One region of the Paenibacillus stellifer genome, then DNA from elsewhere that is predicted to be linked to it. Evidence: riboswitches for the same ligand, from Rfam matches in the RefSeq annotation. Region 1 holds a riboswitch; the other holds the start of a gene.
The links. A riboswitch is a leader RNA that binds a small molecule or an ion and turns the genes downstream of it on or off. The one in region 1 is predicted to bind cyclic di-GMP.

Region 1 (7,912 bases):
TCAAGATGTGGGACCAGCGGACTTCCAAAAATGTGAATCAGTTCGTGGCCAACTCTTCGGTCGTCAAGAACCGTATCCGGAATTATTATCACCGGGACGCCGACGTGATCTTCCCGCCAATCAATACGGCCCGCTTCACCAGCTCCAGCTCGATCGGCGATTATTACCTGATCGTCTCGCGGCTGGTGTCCTACAAGCGGATCGATTTGGCGGTGGAAGCCTTCAACCGCAACGGGCTGAAGCTGCTGATCGTCGGCGACGGGCCCGACCGCAAGCGTCTGGAAGGCATGGCGAAGAGCAATGTGCAGTTTCTCGGCAGGCTGGATGATGAACAGGTTACGGGGCTCATGTCCCAGTGCCGCGCTTATATTTTTCCTGGAGAAGAAGATTTCGGCATTACCCCGCTCGAAGCGAACGCCGCAGGAAGACCGGTCATCGCTTACCAGGCGGGTGGAGCGCTGGACACAATCGAGCCGTATGTCAACGGTGTCTTCTTCAAAAGGCAGGAGGTTGACGACCTGCTCCGGGCGATCGCCGAGGTGGAGTCCTACGCGTGGGACATCGGCAAAATCATGAAGCACGCGCAGAAATTCGATGAGCAGAACTTCATCGTTCAGTTCAAACAATATGTCGAGCAGGCATATGTCAACTTTTTAAAAGGAGGATGATGGTATGAATCTGGCGGTAATTGGCACCGGCTATGTCGGCCTCGTATCCGGCGTATGTTTTACACTTGGGGGTAATCATGTCATCTGTGTCGACAAGGATGAAGAGAAGATAGCCAAACTGAGCCAGATGAAATCGCCCATCTATGAACCGGGCATTGAGGCGCTGATCGAACTGAATCTGAAAGAGGGAAGACTGTCGTTCTCTTCCGATCTTCAGGAGTCGGTGCGCCGCTCGGATATCGTCATCCTCGCCGTGGGCACACCGTCCCTACCGAACGGCGAAGCGAATCTTCAGTACATCGAGAGCGCAGCCGCTGAAATCGGCCGGTCCATGGAAGGCTACAAGGTTATTATGACGAAATCGACGGTGCCGGTCGGCACGAACGAGAAGATCCGGCAGATTATCGCTGCGAATACCGGATATCCGTTCGATATCGTGTCTGCCCCCGAGTTCCTGCGCGAAGGCTCCGCCATCCAGGATACGCTCCATCCGGACCGGATCATCATCGGTCTTGACAACCCGGTTCTGGAGCCGAGGATGCGGGAGCTGCACAAGGGCTTCACCGAGAACATTATCGTCACGGATATCCGCAGCGCCGAGATGATCAAATATGCGTCCAACGCTTTCCTCGCGACGAAAATTTCGTTCATTAATGAAATTGCGAATATTTGCGAAAAGGTTGGCGCGGATGTGACAGAGGTGGCGGAAGGCATGGGTCTGGACCGGAGAATCGGTACTTCTTTCCTTCAAGCAGGGATTGGATATGGAGGCTCCTGCTTCCCGAAAGACACCAAGGCGCTGATTCAAATCGCCGGCAACGTTGATTATGAATTCAAGCTGCTGAAATCCGTGGTTGAGGTTAATCAGGGGCAGCGGTTCATGATCCTCTCGAAGCTCCACGAATCGATCGGCAGCCTTCAGGGCACGTCCATCGGAATTTGGGGCCTTGCGTTCAAGCCGAACACCGATGATGTCCGGGAATCGCCGGCGCGGGAAATCGTCGAAGCGCTCGTGAAAGAGGGAGCGATTGTGAAGGTGTATGATCCGATCGCAGCGGATAATTTCCGGAAGGACTACGATCACCCTAATATCCACTGGTGCGCCGTGCCGGAAGAAGCGGCTATGGGCAGTGATGCCCTGTGTCTGCTTACCGACTGGAGCGTATTCAAAGACATCAATCTTCATCTCTTGTCCGCAGGCATGCGCAAGCCGATTCTGATCGATGGACGCAATGTCTACTCCAAAGAGCAAATCGAAGGAACCGGGCTGGAATATTTCTCGGTAGGCCGTCCCCGGATGGGCGGATTAAGCGGATTTTCACCAAGCGTAGCGGGTGCGGTCTAAGCGCTGCCCGCAGTCCTAAATTGACCATTTTGAGGGAGGTTACTTGTTATGAAACTGGTACTCTTGTCTGGCGGTTCGGGAAAACGTCTCTGGCCTTTGTCCAACGATTCCCGCTCGAAGCAGTTCTTGAAAGTGCTTGAAGGTCCATCGGGTGAATCGGAATCCATGGTTCAGCGGGTATGGCGGCAGCTGGGAGAAGCCGGTCTTGCCGATTCCTCCTATCTGGCGACAGGCCGCGGGCAGGTGGAGATGATCCAGAGCCAGCTCGGCGGCAGTGTGAATATCATCGTGGAGCCGGAGCGGCGCGATACCTTCCCGGCCATCGCACTCACAGCGGTCTACCTCTATTCGGTGGAAGGCGTGCTTCCCAACGAGACGGTCGCCATTCTGCCGGTCGATCCTTATGTGGAAGGCACTTTCTTTGACGCCGTGTCCCAGTTGGGGGATGTGCTGGACGAAACCGGAGCGAATCTGGCGCTGATCGGCGTTGTGCCTGAACTTGCCTCGGAGAAATACGGCTACATCATTCCGGACGGGGAAGCATCGGAGGGCGGTGCCAGACAGGTGAAAGGCTTCCAGGAGAAGCCGGACCGCAGCCGCGCCGAACAGCTCATCGCCCAGGGAGCCTTGTGGAACTGCGGCGTCTTCGCTTTCAAGCTGGGCTACTTGCTGGATATTCTCCAGCAGAAGGGGCTTCCGCTGTCCTATGACGAGATGCAGAAGCAGTATAAGCTGCTCTCCTCTATCAGCTTCGATTACGAGGTCGTGGAGCGTGAGGAGAATATCGTTGTCCATTCGTATGACGGCTTCTGGAAAGACCTGGGTACCTGGAATACACTAACCGAGGAGATGGCGACCAACAAGCTTGGACGCGGTCTGCTGACCGAGGACGCTTCGTCCAGCTGCCTGGTGAACGAACTGGATATTCCGATCACTGTAATCGGAGCCCAGGACATTATCGTCGCAGCCAGTCCGGACGGCATTCTGGTCACTACGAAATCGGAAAGTCCGCGCATCAAGGAAGTGCTGAAAGGCACGGAGCAGCGGCCGATGTACGAAGAGCGGCGCTGGGGGCATTACCGCGTTATCGATTACGTAAAATACGAAGAGGGCAACGAGGCGCTGACCAAGCGGATTTATATCGCGGAAGGCAAGAACATCAGCTACCAGTACCATCTGAAGCGCTGCGAAATCTGGACGTTCATCAGCGGTGAGGCGAGCATTATTCTTAATGAAAAAATGCACAACGTGAAGGCTGGCGATGTGGTGCGCATTCCGGCCGGCACGAAGCATAGCATTCTGGCTCTGACCGATGTGGAATTTATTGAGGTGCAGACCGGCTCGGAACTGGTAGAAGAGGATAACATCCGGATTACGCTGGACTGGAAGGACATCGAGCTGCAGCAGTTTATTTCATAAAAATGAATCCGCCTTGAGGCGGAGAAGCTTCTTGTACAAAAGTAATATAATACCCAAAATTAAAAGATTTCAAACAGGACTTTCGACTTATTTCTTGCTCTTTCGCGCAATAAACCTTTATTAATAACGGAATAGCGTCGATATGTACGGTAGAAGGTGAATCCTTCCAATACGACAAAGGCAAACCTATCGCGAGGTAGGGACGCAAAGCCAAGGGCCTCTCTGAGGCAGCCTGGTTACCGAAAGGAAGATGAAATTGAAAACCCACCGCACGTATCGACTGTTCTGCATGCTGTTGTCCTTTAGTTTGATTTTGACATTTATCCCCGATCTTGGCGGACGCTACGCGTCCACGGCTTCGGCGGCTTCTGCGGAAGGCGTTCCGGTTAACCCGGATGCTTCGCCACAGGCGGTCAAATTGCTGAATTATCTCTACTCGATCTCCGGCAAGGGCATCATCACCGGTCAGCACGACTACTTCGAAAGCCCGGATGAATTCAGTAACAAGCTTCAGGCAACAAGCGGCAAATATGCGGCTCTCCATGGCTATGAGATGGGCGCGATCGGCGGCCAGAGCGACTCGGCTGTAGCGGCTCAACGTAAAAATATCGTATGGAGCGCAACGAACTGGTATAAAGCGGGTGGAATCGTCGCCATGACTTTCCACGAGAATCTGCCGGGTACGACTTATGAATGGAGCAATGTTCAGAAGAGCATCTCCCAGGCGGAATTCAATAAATATGTAACGCCCGGAACATCGCAGTACAACAGCCTGATCACGGAGCTTGACAAGGTAGCCGTATCGCTGAAATCGCTGCGGGACGCCGGAGTTCCCATCCTGTGGCGCCCTTATCATGAAATGAACGGCGGCTGGTTCTGGTGGGGACAGAAGTCCAATTTTACCGCTCTTTGGAATATTATGTATGACCGTTTCACGAACTATCACAAGCTGAACAACCTGTTGTGGGTATGGAGCCCGAATGCTCCCGGTCAATGGTCCGATCCTTATGACAAGACCTATCCGGGTGCCGACAAAGTGGATGTTCTCGCTGCGGATATCTATAGCAATGATTATAAGCAGAGCCATTATGACAGCCTGCTCAGTCTGGCAGCCGGCAAGCCGATTGCGATCGGCGAGAACGGCGAGATGCCCGATCCGTCGAAGGTTCTCCCGAATCAGAGCAAATGGGTCTTTATGATGAACTGGGGCAAAATGCTCTATGACAACAACAGTACGACTACAATTAAGAACTTTATGAGCAGCAGTCTTACTCTGAGCCGGGATGAGGTTATTTCCGGGATGGCGGCGATGACTTCAACGCCGACACCAACACCAAGTCCGACGCCAACGCCATCGCCAAGTCCGACGCCGACACCATCGCCAAGCCCGACACCAACACCGACTCCAGTGAGTGATACTCCCGTCACCGTTCCGTTCCCTCCTCTTGAGGAGAATGGTTCCGAGCCGGGGTCAGGAATAGCTGTCAACGGTCTGACCGGTGAATATTTCAACAATCTTCAACTGAGTGGAACGCCGGCCCTTGAACAAAATGCCTCCCAGGTCAATTTCAACTGGGGAGCGGGATCGCCAGGGACAGGAGTGAATACCGACGGCTTCTCGGTACGCTGGAGCGGAAAGATCAAGCCGAACTACAGCGAGAATTACTCCTTCTATACAACATCCGATGACGGCATCCGCGTGATGATCAACGGGGTGTGGGTGATTTACAGCTGGTCCAATCAGAGCGGGATCGAACGGAAAGGCAGAATCGACCTGGAAGCCGGCAAGCTGTATGATATTAAAGTCGAATATTACGATAACACGGGAAATGCCAATGCCCGCCTGATGTGGGAGAGCCCGAGCCAAGCCAAGGAGACCGTGCCGTCATCCGCATTCTTTCTACCGGGAACGTTGACTGAATCGGCATCGTCGCCTAGCCCAACGCCGACACCTACTCCAACACCTACTCCAACGCCAGCACCGACGCCGACGCCTACGCCAACGCCGACACCAACACCAACACCGGAGCCTACGCCAACGCCGACTCCAGTGCTAATCCAAGCGCCGGTCCTGAATATTACGGACGGCCAGACTACGGACTCGATAGAGCCAAATGCAAGCCAGCCTGTTAGCGGGCTGCTGGGCGAATACTTTAACAATCTTCAACTGAGCGGAACGCCGGCTCTTGAACAGAATGCCTCCCAGGTCAATTTCAACTGGGGAGCGGGATCGCCAGGAACAGGAGTGAATACCGATGGTTTCGCGGTACGCTGGAGCGGAAAGATCAAGCCGAACTACAGCGAGAACTACTCCTTCTACACAACATCCGATGACGGCATCCGCGTGATGGTCAACGGGGTGTGGGTAATCTACAGCTGGGCTAATCAGAGCGGCATCGAGCGAAAAGGCAGAATCGACCTGGAAGCCGGCAAGCTGTATGATATTAAAATTGAATATTACGATAATACGGGAAGCGCCAATGCCCGCCTGATGTGGGAGAGCCCGAGCCAAGCCAAGGAAATAGTGCCCGCATCCGCATTCTTCCTTCCCGATTCGCTCTAAATATATTGCTGTCTGGCATATCCTTGCACGGCAGCCGATACTTCAACCTTATAACGAATTCGTTCATTCGAGCCTTGCCGGGCCCTGCTTGTTCTATAGCAGGGCCTCTGAACTATCAACGGCTGTTGATGGGACAGACCGGGATTTTGATGAGAACCTTCCGGTGGCAGATATGCTAAGAAAGGAAGATCACATTGAACATTCCCCGCAAGTATCGAATAATTGCTGCCGTGCTATGTCTATTTTTGCTTGCATCCCTGCGTCCCTGGAGTTCCGGCGACAATCTGGAGGAGACGGTGACGAGAGAAATGGATTCGCTTCAATCTGCGCCTACATCCGGGGTGACAACAGGCACGATCACGAGAACTGCGCAATCTCCCGTTAATCCGAATGCCACCCAGGAAGCCCGGGAGCTGCTTCAGTACCTGTATGACCAGAGCGGCAAGGGACTGATCTCGGGCCAGCATGATTATTTGGAGGCTCCGGACGATCAGATGAACAAGCTGAAGAAGCTTACAGGCCAATATGCGATCCTCCACGGATATGAGCTCGGCCCCATAAGCGGCCAGAGTGCAGACATGATCAATAAGCAGCGCCAGGGTGTAGTCCAGAGCGCCATTAATTGGTATAAAGGCGGCGGAATCGTCGCCATGACATTCCATGAGTATCTTCCCGGCACCTCTCCCGACTGGTCCAATGTCTCCAAATGGATCAGCCAGGATCAGTTTAACGCCTATGTTACGCCCGGAACTGCCGAGTATAATCAGCTCATAGCGGATCTGGACCAAGTGGCGGTATATTTAAAAATGCTCCAGGACGCCGGCGTTCCTGTGCTGTGGCGGCCTTACCACGAAATGAACGGCGGCTGGTTCTGGTGGGGGCAAAAAAATAATTTTTCTGCGCTCTGGGATATCATGTACGACCGTTTTGTGGGTAAACATAAATTAAACAACTTGATATGGGTATGGAATCCCAATGTGCCCAACAGCAACTCGGGGCCTTATGGGGATTACTATCCGGGAGCGGATAAAGTCGATGTACTGGCGGCCGACATCTATGACAACGATTATCAGCAGTCCTATTATGACAAGCTGCTCAAGCTAGCGGACGGCAAACCGATTGCCATTGGAGAAAGCGGCGAGCTGCCGGACCCGCAGCAGTTGGCCAAGACGCAAAGCCAATGGGTCTACGTGATGACCTGGGGGAAGATGCTGACCGAGAATAACAGCACACAGAAGATCAGCAGCTTCATGAAGTCGGGCTACACGCTGTCGAGAGAGGACTTCGTCAAGGTTAAGCAAGGGAGCACCAGCACGGGCAAGAGCAATATCAGCAATAATATCAGCAGTGGGAGCAGCGGCGGCACTAACGGTCTCAAGGGCGAATATTTCAATAACCGCTTCCTGGAGGGGGACCCCGTCTATACACGGACGGACGGACCGATCAATTTTGCCTGGAAGAAAGGTTCACCGGTTAAAGAACTGCCGGATGACTATTTCTCTGTCCTATGGACAGGGCGAATCAAAGCTCCGGCAACGGGGACCTACACGTTCAAGCTGGTGGCGGATGACGGCGTACGCTTGTGGATCGACGGCAAGCCGATCATCAAGAGCTGGGTTCTGCAGAACGACGTCGTCCGGACGGCTACCGTGAAACTCAAGGGAAACACGTATCATGCCATTCGGGTGGAATACTTCGAGAGCAAAGGAAAGGCTAATGTCAAGCTGCTCTGGAAAGTTCCGGGTGGGCAGGAGGAAGTTATTCCAAAGAAGGCGCTGTTTCTCCCCGAGTAACGGGGCTTCTTATGTAACCGGGCTCCAGACTTCCTATTGAAAGTGAGGACAGTGAATGAGAGAATCGAAACCAAGTCGACCTTTATCCGAACTTCTCAAGTTTTCAGGACTAATCATCTTATTT
Region 2 (7,912 bases), 2.1 Mb from region 1:
GCGCCGAGAAGCGGATCGTGGAGCGCTTCGTCTCCCTCAGCGAGCGGCGCCGCCAATCGATGGTCAAGGACAAGCTGCTGACGGAGACGCTGTCGTCGATTTTCACGAACTCCGTCAACCTGGGAACCGGCCTTATTCTCGTGCTGGCCGGGTACAAAATGCGCAGCGGCGGCTTCACGGTCGGCGATCTGTCGCTGTTCGTCTACTATTTGACCTTCGTAACGACGCTGATTTCCAATGTAGGCAATTTCATGACCTACTATAAACAGCTCGGCGTCAGCTTCGAGCGGATCAAGAATATGCTTCAGGGCGCGCCGGCGACGCTGCTGACAGAGCCGAATGAAATCGGCATCGAACGGAAGCGCAAAGCCCGCAGCCGCGAAAGCGAGGGCGGAGGGGGCCGGCCAGCAAGAGGCGGTCCGGTCGAGACCGCCTATGTAAGCGGCCAGAGAGACGGTGGCAGTTCGGTCGAGACTGCCTATGTAGGCGGCCAGAGAGGAGGAGGCGGTCCGGTCGAAACCGCCTATGTAGTCGGCGATTCCGGGGGCGGCGAACGCGGATCTGCAAATGTAAGCGATCCGGATGGAGACGACGAGTTCCCGCCGCAGAGAACCGTCGCGGGAGGACCTGGCGGCGGTGAGCATCCCGCCGCCAGTCCGGCCGAGGCGCTCCCTGCGCAAGCCCCGCCGCTTACGGAGCTGTCCGTCCGCGGACTGACATACCGCTATCCCGAAACCGGACGGGGCATCCGGAACATCGACCTGGACCTCCGCCGCGGCTCCTTCACGGTCATCACCGGGATGATCGGCAGCGGCAAGACGACGCTCGTGCGGACGCTGCTCGGTCTTCTCACGGCGGATGCAGGCGACATCCGCTGGAACGGCCGGCGGGTAGACAGCCCCGCCGATTTCTTCGTTCCGCCGCAGAGCGCCTACACCGCGCAGATTCCGCGGCTGTACAGCGACACGCTGCGGAACAACATCCTGCTCGGGAATCCCGAGCAGCCGGGGCGCCTCACGCAGGTGATTCACGCCGCCGTGATGGAGGAGGACGTTCCGCATCTGCAGAACGGCCTCGATACCATGGTCGGACCGCGCGGCGTGAAGCTGTCCGGCGGCCAGGCCCAGCGGACGGCTGCCGCCCGGATGCTGGTGCGCGAGGCGCAGCTGTACGTGTTCGACGATCTGTCCAGCGCGCTGGATGTCGAGACGGAGCGGCGGCTGTGGGAGAGATTATCCCTCATCCGGGGCAACACGGCCTGCCTCGTCGTCTCCCACCGCAAGGCGGCATTCAACCGGGCGGACCATGTGATCGTGCTGGCGGATGGAGAGATCGAAGCGCAGGGAACGGCGGAGGAGCTGCTGGACAGCAGCGAAAGCTTCCGGAAGCTGTGGCACGGGGAAGAGACGAGGGACGAAAGCTCAGGTTAATTTTCCAATTTAAGGACGTCCATTGTTTCAAATTATGCATATTGTATGGAATTACACGTTGATGAAGAGGCCGGTCAAGAAGGTTCTTGGCTGGTCTCTCATTGTCAAATAACAGAATGTGCTGCGGCAATCTCACCAGTCGTTTACCCTCCTGCAGCGCGGCATGAAAGCCGCATATCAATCGCTACAAGCGCAGCCCCAGCTCCGGTAAGTACCGGCTCTGGGGCTGCTGCCATTCATAAACCCAAATGTTAAGAAGCGGATTGCGGCGCTGTGCTATTCCGCCTGTTGCAGACTCTGCTCCGGGCCGTTGATGCTGTATTTATTGAAGGTGATTTTGCCGTTCAGGGTGACGATTTTGAGGGTGTGGCTGCCATCCGCCAGGCCCGTTTTCTCAAATACGACCTTGTTGTAGCCTTCGAGATTGGCGGCGGTAAGATCGACCGTCTCTTGAAGAATATCGTCAATGTACACGCTCGCCAAGCCCATGTTGCTCTGGACATTGGCCAGCCAGCGGACGCCCGTTCCCGTGAAGGTGAAGGTAGCGGTCTCGGATGGCGATTCGGTCTCGTTCCAGCTGCCGTTGTCATTGGTAGTGATGCCGGGCGAGTAGTAGATTCCGATGTCGTTGAAGGCATAATCGTTCCAGCCCGGGTCTGTCTGTGAGGTCTGTGTAGGTGTGATCTCCATAAAGTCGAGATTGACGCCGCCGGTATTGCCGCCGTCATGCCGCAGTATGACGGTGTTCGGGCCGTCTGCAAGCGCAATGTCGGTCGAGATGCTCTTGTAGGCGCCAGCTCCTGAGGCTTTGCCGGTCGAGACGAACGTCAGCTTCCGGATCATTTGGCCGTTCACATACAGATTCAGCGTGGCATCCGCCGAGGTGGCGTAGCCGACGCGCAGGGTGTAGCTCCCGGCGCCCGGCATAATGTTGATGACGCTGACGCTGGAGCCGCTGGCATGCATGTCCCGGACATAGGCGCCACCTGAGGCGTAGGAGTCCGGCGTCGTTTTGGCGATGCCGCCAAGCTGAGCTTTCTCTGTCTCATAGAGCGGTCCGCCCGGCGTAACCGGCATGTCCGGCACGGTGAGCTGCAGCGGATCGCTCGCTGGCGAGAGATTGCCGGAATCGTCGCCTGCCTTGACGGTATACGAATAAGTCCGGTCATAGCTGATCGTCGTATCGGTGTAGCTGGTCAGCGAAGAAGGCAGTACGGCGATTTCTTCACCGTCCCGATATACCCGGTACGAGGTCGTCTCCGCGTTGTCCGACGATTCGTTCCAGCCGATGACTGCGGTGTTCCAGGTCGCCATCTCGGCCTTCACGAGAACCGGCTTCTGCGGAGCCTGCGTCTCCTCCTTAGTCAGGTACAGCTGAACGGCTTCACCGGCCGCCACGGTCAGGTCGAGATCGAGATAAGGGGACGCGGCCAGGTCGCTGACAGAGTAAGCCGCGTCAAGCGTCTGGCCGTCCCGGTACTGCAGAGCCCGGTACGTGCCGCTCTCCGGCAGCGTCACGCGCACGCTCACATGCCGCGCCGGCGTACCGGCAGGCCCGAAGCTCACGACGCTGACGATCTGCTTGTCGGCCGAGGCTCCTACGGCCGACGTTCCGAGTCCGGCCGTGTCGACGGCGCGGACATAGATCTTGCGGCCGGCGGAATCGTCGCCGCCAAGGAACGAGTACGGCAGCGGCGAGCCGTGCGTGGCATAGGCCGCGGCCAGGCGGCGGAACGTGCGCAGCCGGGTCTCGCCGCCTTCGGCGGAATTGGCCGCCCAGGCCATTGTGTCGGCGGCTTTATGCGTGCTCCAGTTCGCCGGACGAAGAAGCAGTGCATAGTTCGGATAAGATGAGTCGAAGGCGGTATGCTGCATGATATGGTCGGCGTAGCCGATGTCCGCGCGCATCTCCCGGTCGAAGACGGCTGCGTATTTATAGGCCGATGCCCCGAATTTGCTCTGGTCGGTGTGCAGATCATTCGCTCCGCTCTCGGTCATAACCATTTCCTTGGGCAGGCCGTCATCGGTGCCTCCGTCATAGCTGAGCAGATTCTCATTCAGCGCACCGCCCCGGGCCTGGGCCAGGCCGGACAGCGAATAGCTGTGTCCATTCGTCAGATCGGACAGCGCCTCGATCGGCTTCCGCTGCGCGGGATCGCGTTCCCATCCGTAGGGCGTGCCTTTGGTCGGCCAGTAGGCCCAGCCCGGGGCGACGATCTTCAGCCAGGGCGTGCTCGCCTTCTCGGATTGCAGGAACTGGGCCAGCTCCACAATCGAAGCCTGATTGTGGCTGAATACACCCGGTTCGTTGTCCATTTCGAGATAGGAGAAGTATGAGCCGTACGAGGCCATGAACTGGCGGTAATAGGTCTTCATGCTGTCTGTCATATGACCGGCGAGCATGTCCGGACTGTTCATGAAATCGGAGCCGAAAATACCGACCATCGGCTGCAGGTTCAGATCTTTCATCGTCTGCAAGTAGGAGACGATGCCGTTCTGCCAGGTGCTCTTGGTGTCCGACCAGAAGCCGGTGCGCAGCATGTTGCCGCTGTAGGCGATGCCGAGCCAGCGGGTCAGGTCCGGCAGCAGCCGGGTCACATTGTCATCGATAACGAAGCCGTTCGCGATGGCAGTCCCCAGATGGATGTAGCGCCCGTGGATTGGCTCGTCCGCCGGGGCGGCGAGTGCGGTCAAGGACAGCTCATCCCACTCGTACCACAGATTGGCGTCGCCTGCCGTGGTCGCGTAGGAGCCGGCGTATACCTCGAGCTTCAGCTCATTGACGCCGGCCTTCAGCAGCTCTTTAGGGATATAGAGCCGGTACAGCTCGCGGAAGGGATAGGCGGCTCCGCTGCCCGAGGTTCCGGCAATTTGCAGCAGGCCCGCGAGACGGCCGTTCGAGTAGACGGCCATTTGGGGCACAGAAATATAGGCGTTCAGAATATGAACGTCGAATTCCGCTCCGTAAGCGGGTAGGGCTTCCAGCGAGTAGCTGATGGAGAGCGTCTTGTTCACGCTGGCTTTCATGCCTTTGGGGAAGGTCTTCCAGTCGTTAGGCGCGCTTCCGTCAGGCAAATAGGCGGAGTAGCTGCCGGTCATGGCGCGATAATCGGAAAATTCAGCGGAGCTGCCGTCATGGGCGCCGATGGTCCAGAGCGGCCCCTCCGGCTGGACGGCTAGGCTGTCCGCCGAAGCGGCGTACACGCTTTGGGTAACGGCGCTGTCTCCAATCTTCCCGGTAACGGCGGTCTCCCCGGTAACAGCGGGTTCCCCGTCTGTTCCGGTCGCTCCGGTGACTGCGGTCTCCCCGTTATCAATGTAGCCGATGCCGTTGCCGGTGCTTGTGGCGGAAACGGCGCTCTGCCGCTCGGCGAACACGGTGTGCTGCGGGAGGGATGGGACGCCCAACACAAGAGCAAGCGCCGTCAGCAGGGCGATACCCTTGGTCAAGAGACGGCGCCGACGCGCGGTTGTGGTCGTGGCGGTTGCTGCGGATGCAGCGGGGACGGACTGATCTTGATGCGGATGCGGATTTCTCATGCTAATTCTCCTCCGGTTCTGGATACCCTTGTACGCCGCCGCTTCGCTCGGGTAAGCGTCGCGGCGCCCGGTACGGGCGGAGGAGGAATGACTTTCACAAACGGTGGCAATATTCAAATAGCGGATTCGTTCAAAAAAGCTCTTCCCCCGAAATGTCCGGGAACCGCGCCCTGAGGCGGGCGCAGCTTCTCGCATTTCTTTTTTCCGGCAGCGCGGCTGCCACCTTCGGCTCGTGTGAGACGAAGAAGGCCCTATGGCTTTGCGTCCTTGCCTTTCGGCAAGTTTGCCTTTGTCACAAATGGGTGGGACGGTACATGCAACTTGTATCAGGATGGGACAACAGCGGCGGGCAGCATCTATGTTAACGCTGCGGCTGAGGGCGAAGGAGGGGGAAGTGCGATTGGTACGTATGCCTCTACTAGGATGAAAGCCGGTACAGCCAAAGTCTTGCAGCGGTTCATGATTTACTATCGGAACGAAAATTGTCATTTTTTAGCGAAAAACAAAGAACGGTTCTATATAACTAGAAGAACCGTTCCAAAGGCAGGCCGTTAGACTAGGTCGTCTCCCGGATGGCAAGGCTGAATGCCAGGGGCTGAAGCGCCAGCGCCTTTCCCAGCAGCGCAGGAGCCAGCAGCCTGAAGGCGTTCTCCGCCTGGCCGGCAACCGGGTTCCGCACGGTCGTGATGCCCATCGTCTTCGCCAGCTCCGTATCGTCAAAGCCGACGATCGCCAGATTCTCCGGCACGCCCAGTCCCTGTCTGCGAGCTTCGCTTACTATACCTGCGGCAACTAGATCGTTCGCGCATAGAATCGCCTCGGGACGGTTCTGCTGCTCCATCAGGGAGCGCAGCACGCGCTCGCCGTCCGCGATGCTGTAGATGGAAGAATAGTACCATTGCTCATCTACAGGGAGGCTGTATGCAGCCATTGCCTGCTCGTACGCCTCCCGCCGGCTCTGCGTATTGATGCTGCTGGGACGGCCGAACGCATTGGCGATGCGGGTGTATCCTCGCGTGAGCAAATGTTCAAGGGCGAGGGCATAGCCCTCGAACTGGTTCATGGCGACCGACGGGATATCTGGATGGTCCATGCGCTGCCAGGACACGATAGGCCCGTATTTGCGGTAAGAGGCAATAAGGCCCGGGGAGCTGACGGAGGTCAGGATGAGCAGGCCGTCTACTCTTTTTCGCTTGAGATCCTCAAGGGCTTGAAGCTCCTTCTGGCTGTCTCCTCCGGTTGTATAAATGATCGTCTGGAACCCGTGCCGTCCGGCGCTCTCCACGAAGCCGTTCATGAAATGCAGAATCAGCTCGTTCAGATTCATCGTAATCATGCCGATCTGCTGGGTCCGGCCTTTGGACAGGGAAATGGCGTTCCGGTTGGGTACATAGTCCTGTTCCTTCATGATGGCCAGTATTTTCTTGCGGGTGTCCGGACTTACATGCCGTGAGCCGTTGAGCACCCGGGATACCGTCGCTTTGGAGAAGCCGGACAGCTTGGCTATTTGATCGAGTGTGGACATGGGTTGTCTCCTTGCCGTGATCTAATGCTTGACATGTAACGCGTTCCAAGGTTTAGGATGCCGGTATATCCTTATCATAACGAAAAAGGCGGGAAAAAACATGAAACTTCAGTTTCCGGAAGGATTTCTCTGGGGCGGCGCGGTAGCCGCGAATCAGCTGGAAGGGGCGTATCAGGAGGACGGCAAGGGCTGGTCTACCCAGGATGTGAGTCCTCATGGCGTCAAGACGCCGCCGACGGATGTGCCGACCGAAGACAATATGAAGCTGATCGGCATCGATTTTTATCACCGGTATAAGGAAGATATCAAGCTGTTCGCGGAGATGGGCTTCAAGGTGTTCCGGACGTCCATCGCCTGGTCGCGGATTTTTCCGAAAGGGGACGAGCTGGAGCCGAACGAGAAGGGGCTGCAGTTCTACGACGATCTGTTCGATGAATGCCATAAATACGGCATCGAGCCGCTGGTCACGATTTCCCATTATGAAACGCCGCTGCATCTGGCCCGGGAATATGACGGCTGGGTGAACCGCAAGCTGGTGGGCTTTTACGAGCGGTATGCGGAGACGATTTTTACCCGTTACAAGCATAAAGTGAAATACTGGCTGACCTTCAACGAGATCAACTCCATTCTGGAGTTTCCGTTCATGAGCGGCGGCATCGGTACGCCCAAAGAGAAGCTGAGCAAGCAGGACCTGTACCAGGCCATTCACCATGAGCTTGTGGCGAGCGCGGCGGCTGTTAGAATTGGACATGAAATCAATCCGGACTTCAAGATCGGGTGCATGGTGCTGAGCATGCCGATCTATCCGCTAACGCCGAACCCGGACGATGTGATCCAAGCGATGAAGAGCGACCATAACAATACGTTCTTCGCAGACGTGCACGCACGCGGTTATTATCCGGGATACATGAAGCGGTTCTTCCGCGAGAACGGTATCGAGATCCATTTTGAGCCGGGGGACGAGGAGATTCTGAAGCATACAGTGGATTTCGTCTCGTTCAGCTATTACATGAGCATTTGTGAGACGGCCGACCCGGCGAAGCAGATCAAGGGAGAAGGCAATCTTCTGGGCGGCGTGCCGAATCCGTACCTGAAATCGAGCGATTGGGGCTGGCAGATCGATCCTCAGGGACTCCGGTACATTCTGAATGCGTTCTGGGACCGTTATCAGAAGCCGCTGTTCATTGTGGAAAATGGCCTCGGCGCCGCCGATCAGCTGGTGACCCTGGAGAATGGCGAGAAGACGGTGGAGGACGGCTACCGGATCAATTATTTGAAGGAGCATCTCGTTCAGGTTGCCGAAGCAATCGCGGACGGTGTGGATGTGATGGGATATACGACCTGGGGCTGCATCGACCTCGTCAGCGCCTCAACCGCGGAACTGAAGAAGCGTTACGGCTTCATCTATGTCGACCGT

Region 2: linked by a shared signal. The riboswitch ahead of PSTEL_RS26490 (polysaccharide lyase family protein) and the one ahead of PSTEL_RS05500 (PA14 domain-containing protein) in region 1 are both predicted to bind cyclic di-GMP.

Annotation. Positions count from the first base shown of each region.
Region 1 is NZ_CP009286.1:1,197,111-1,205,022, forward strand. Features, by position in the region: gene PSTEL_RS05485 (glycosyltransferase) at 1-668, shown strand, start outside; gene PSTEL_RS05490 (UDP-glucose dehydrogenase family protein) at 673-2,013, shown strand; gene PSTEL_RS05495 (sugar phosphate nucleotidyltransferase) at 2,062-3,432, shown strand; cyclic di-GMP riboswitch class I at 3,602-3,676, shown strand; gene PSTEL_RS05500 (PA14 domain-containing protein) at 3,683-5,995, shown strand; gene PSTEL_RS05505 (glycosyl hydrolase) at 6,190-7,788, shown strand; gene PSTEL_RS05510 (discoidin domain-containing protein) at 7,844-7,912, shown strand, end outside.
Region 2 is NZ_CP009286.1:4,718,658-4,726,569, reverse strand. Features, by position in the region: gene PSTEL_RS21785 (ABC transporter ATP-binding protein) at 1-1,430, shown strand, start outside; gene PSTEL_RS26490 (polysaccharide lyase family protein) at 1,707-4,970, opposite strand; cyclic di-GMP riboswitch class I at 5,174-5,268, opposite strand; gene PSTEL_RS21770 (LacI family DNA-binding transcriptional regulator) at 5,527-6,495, opposite strand; gene PSTEL_RS21765 (glycoside hydrolase family 1 protein) at 6,596-7,912, shown strand, end outside.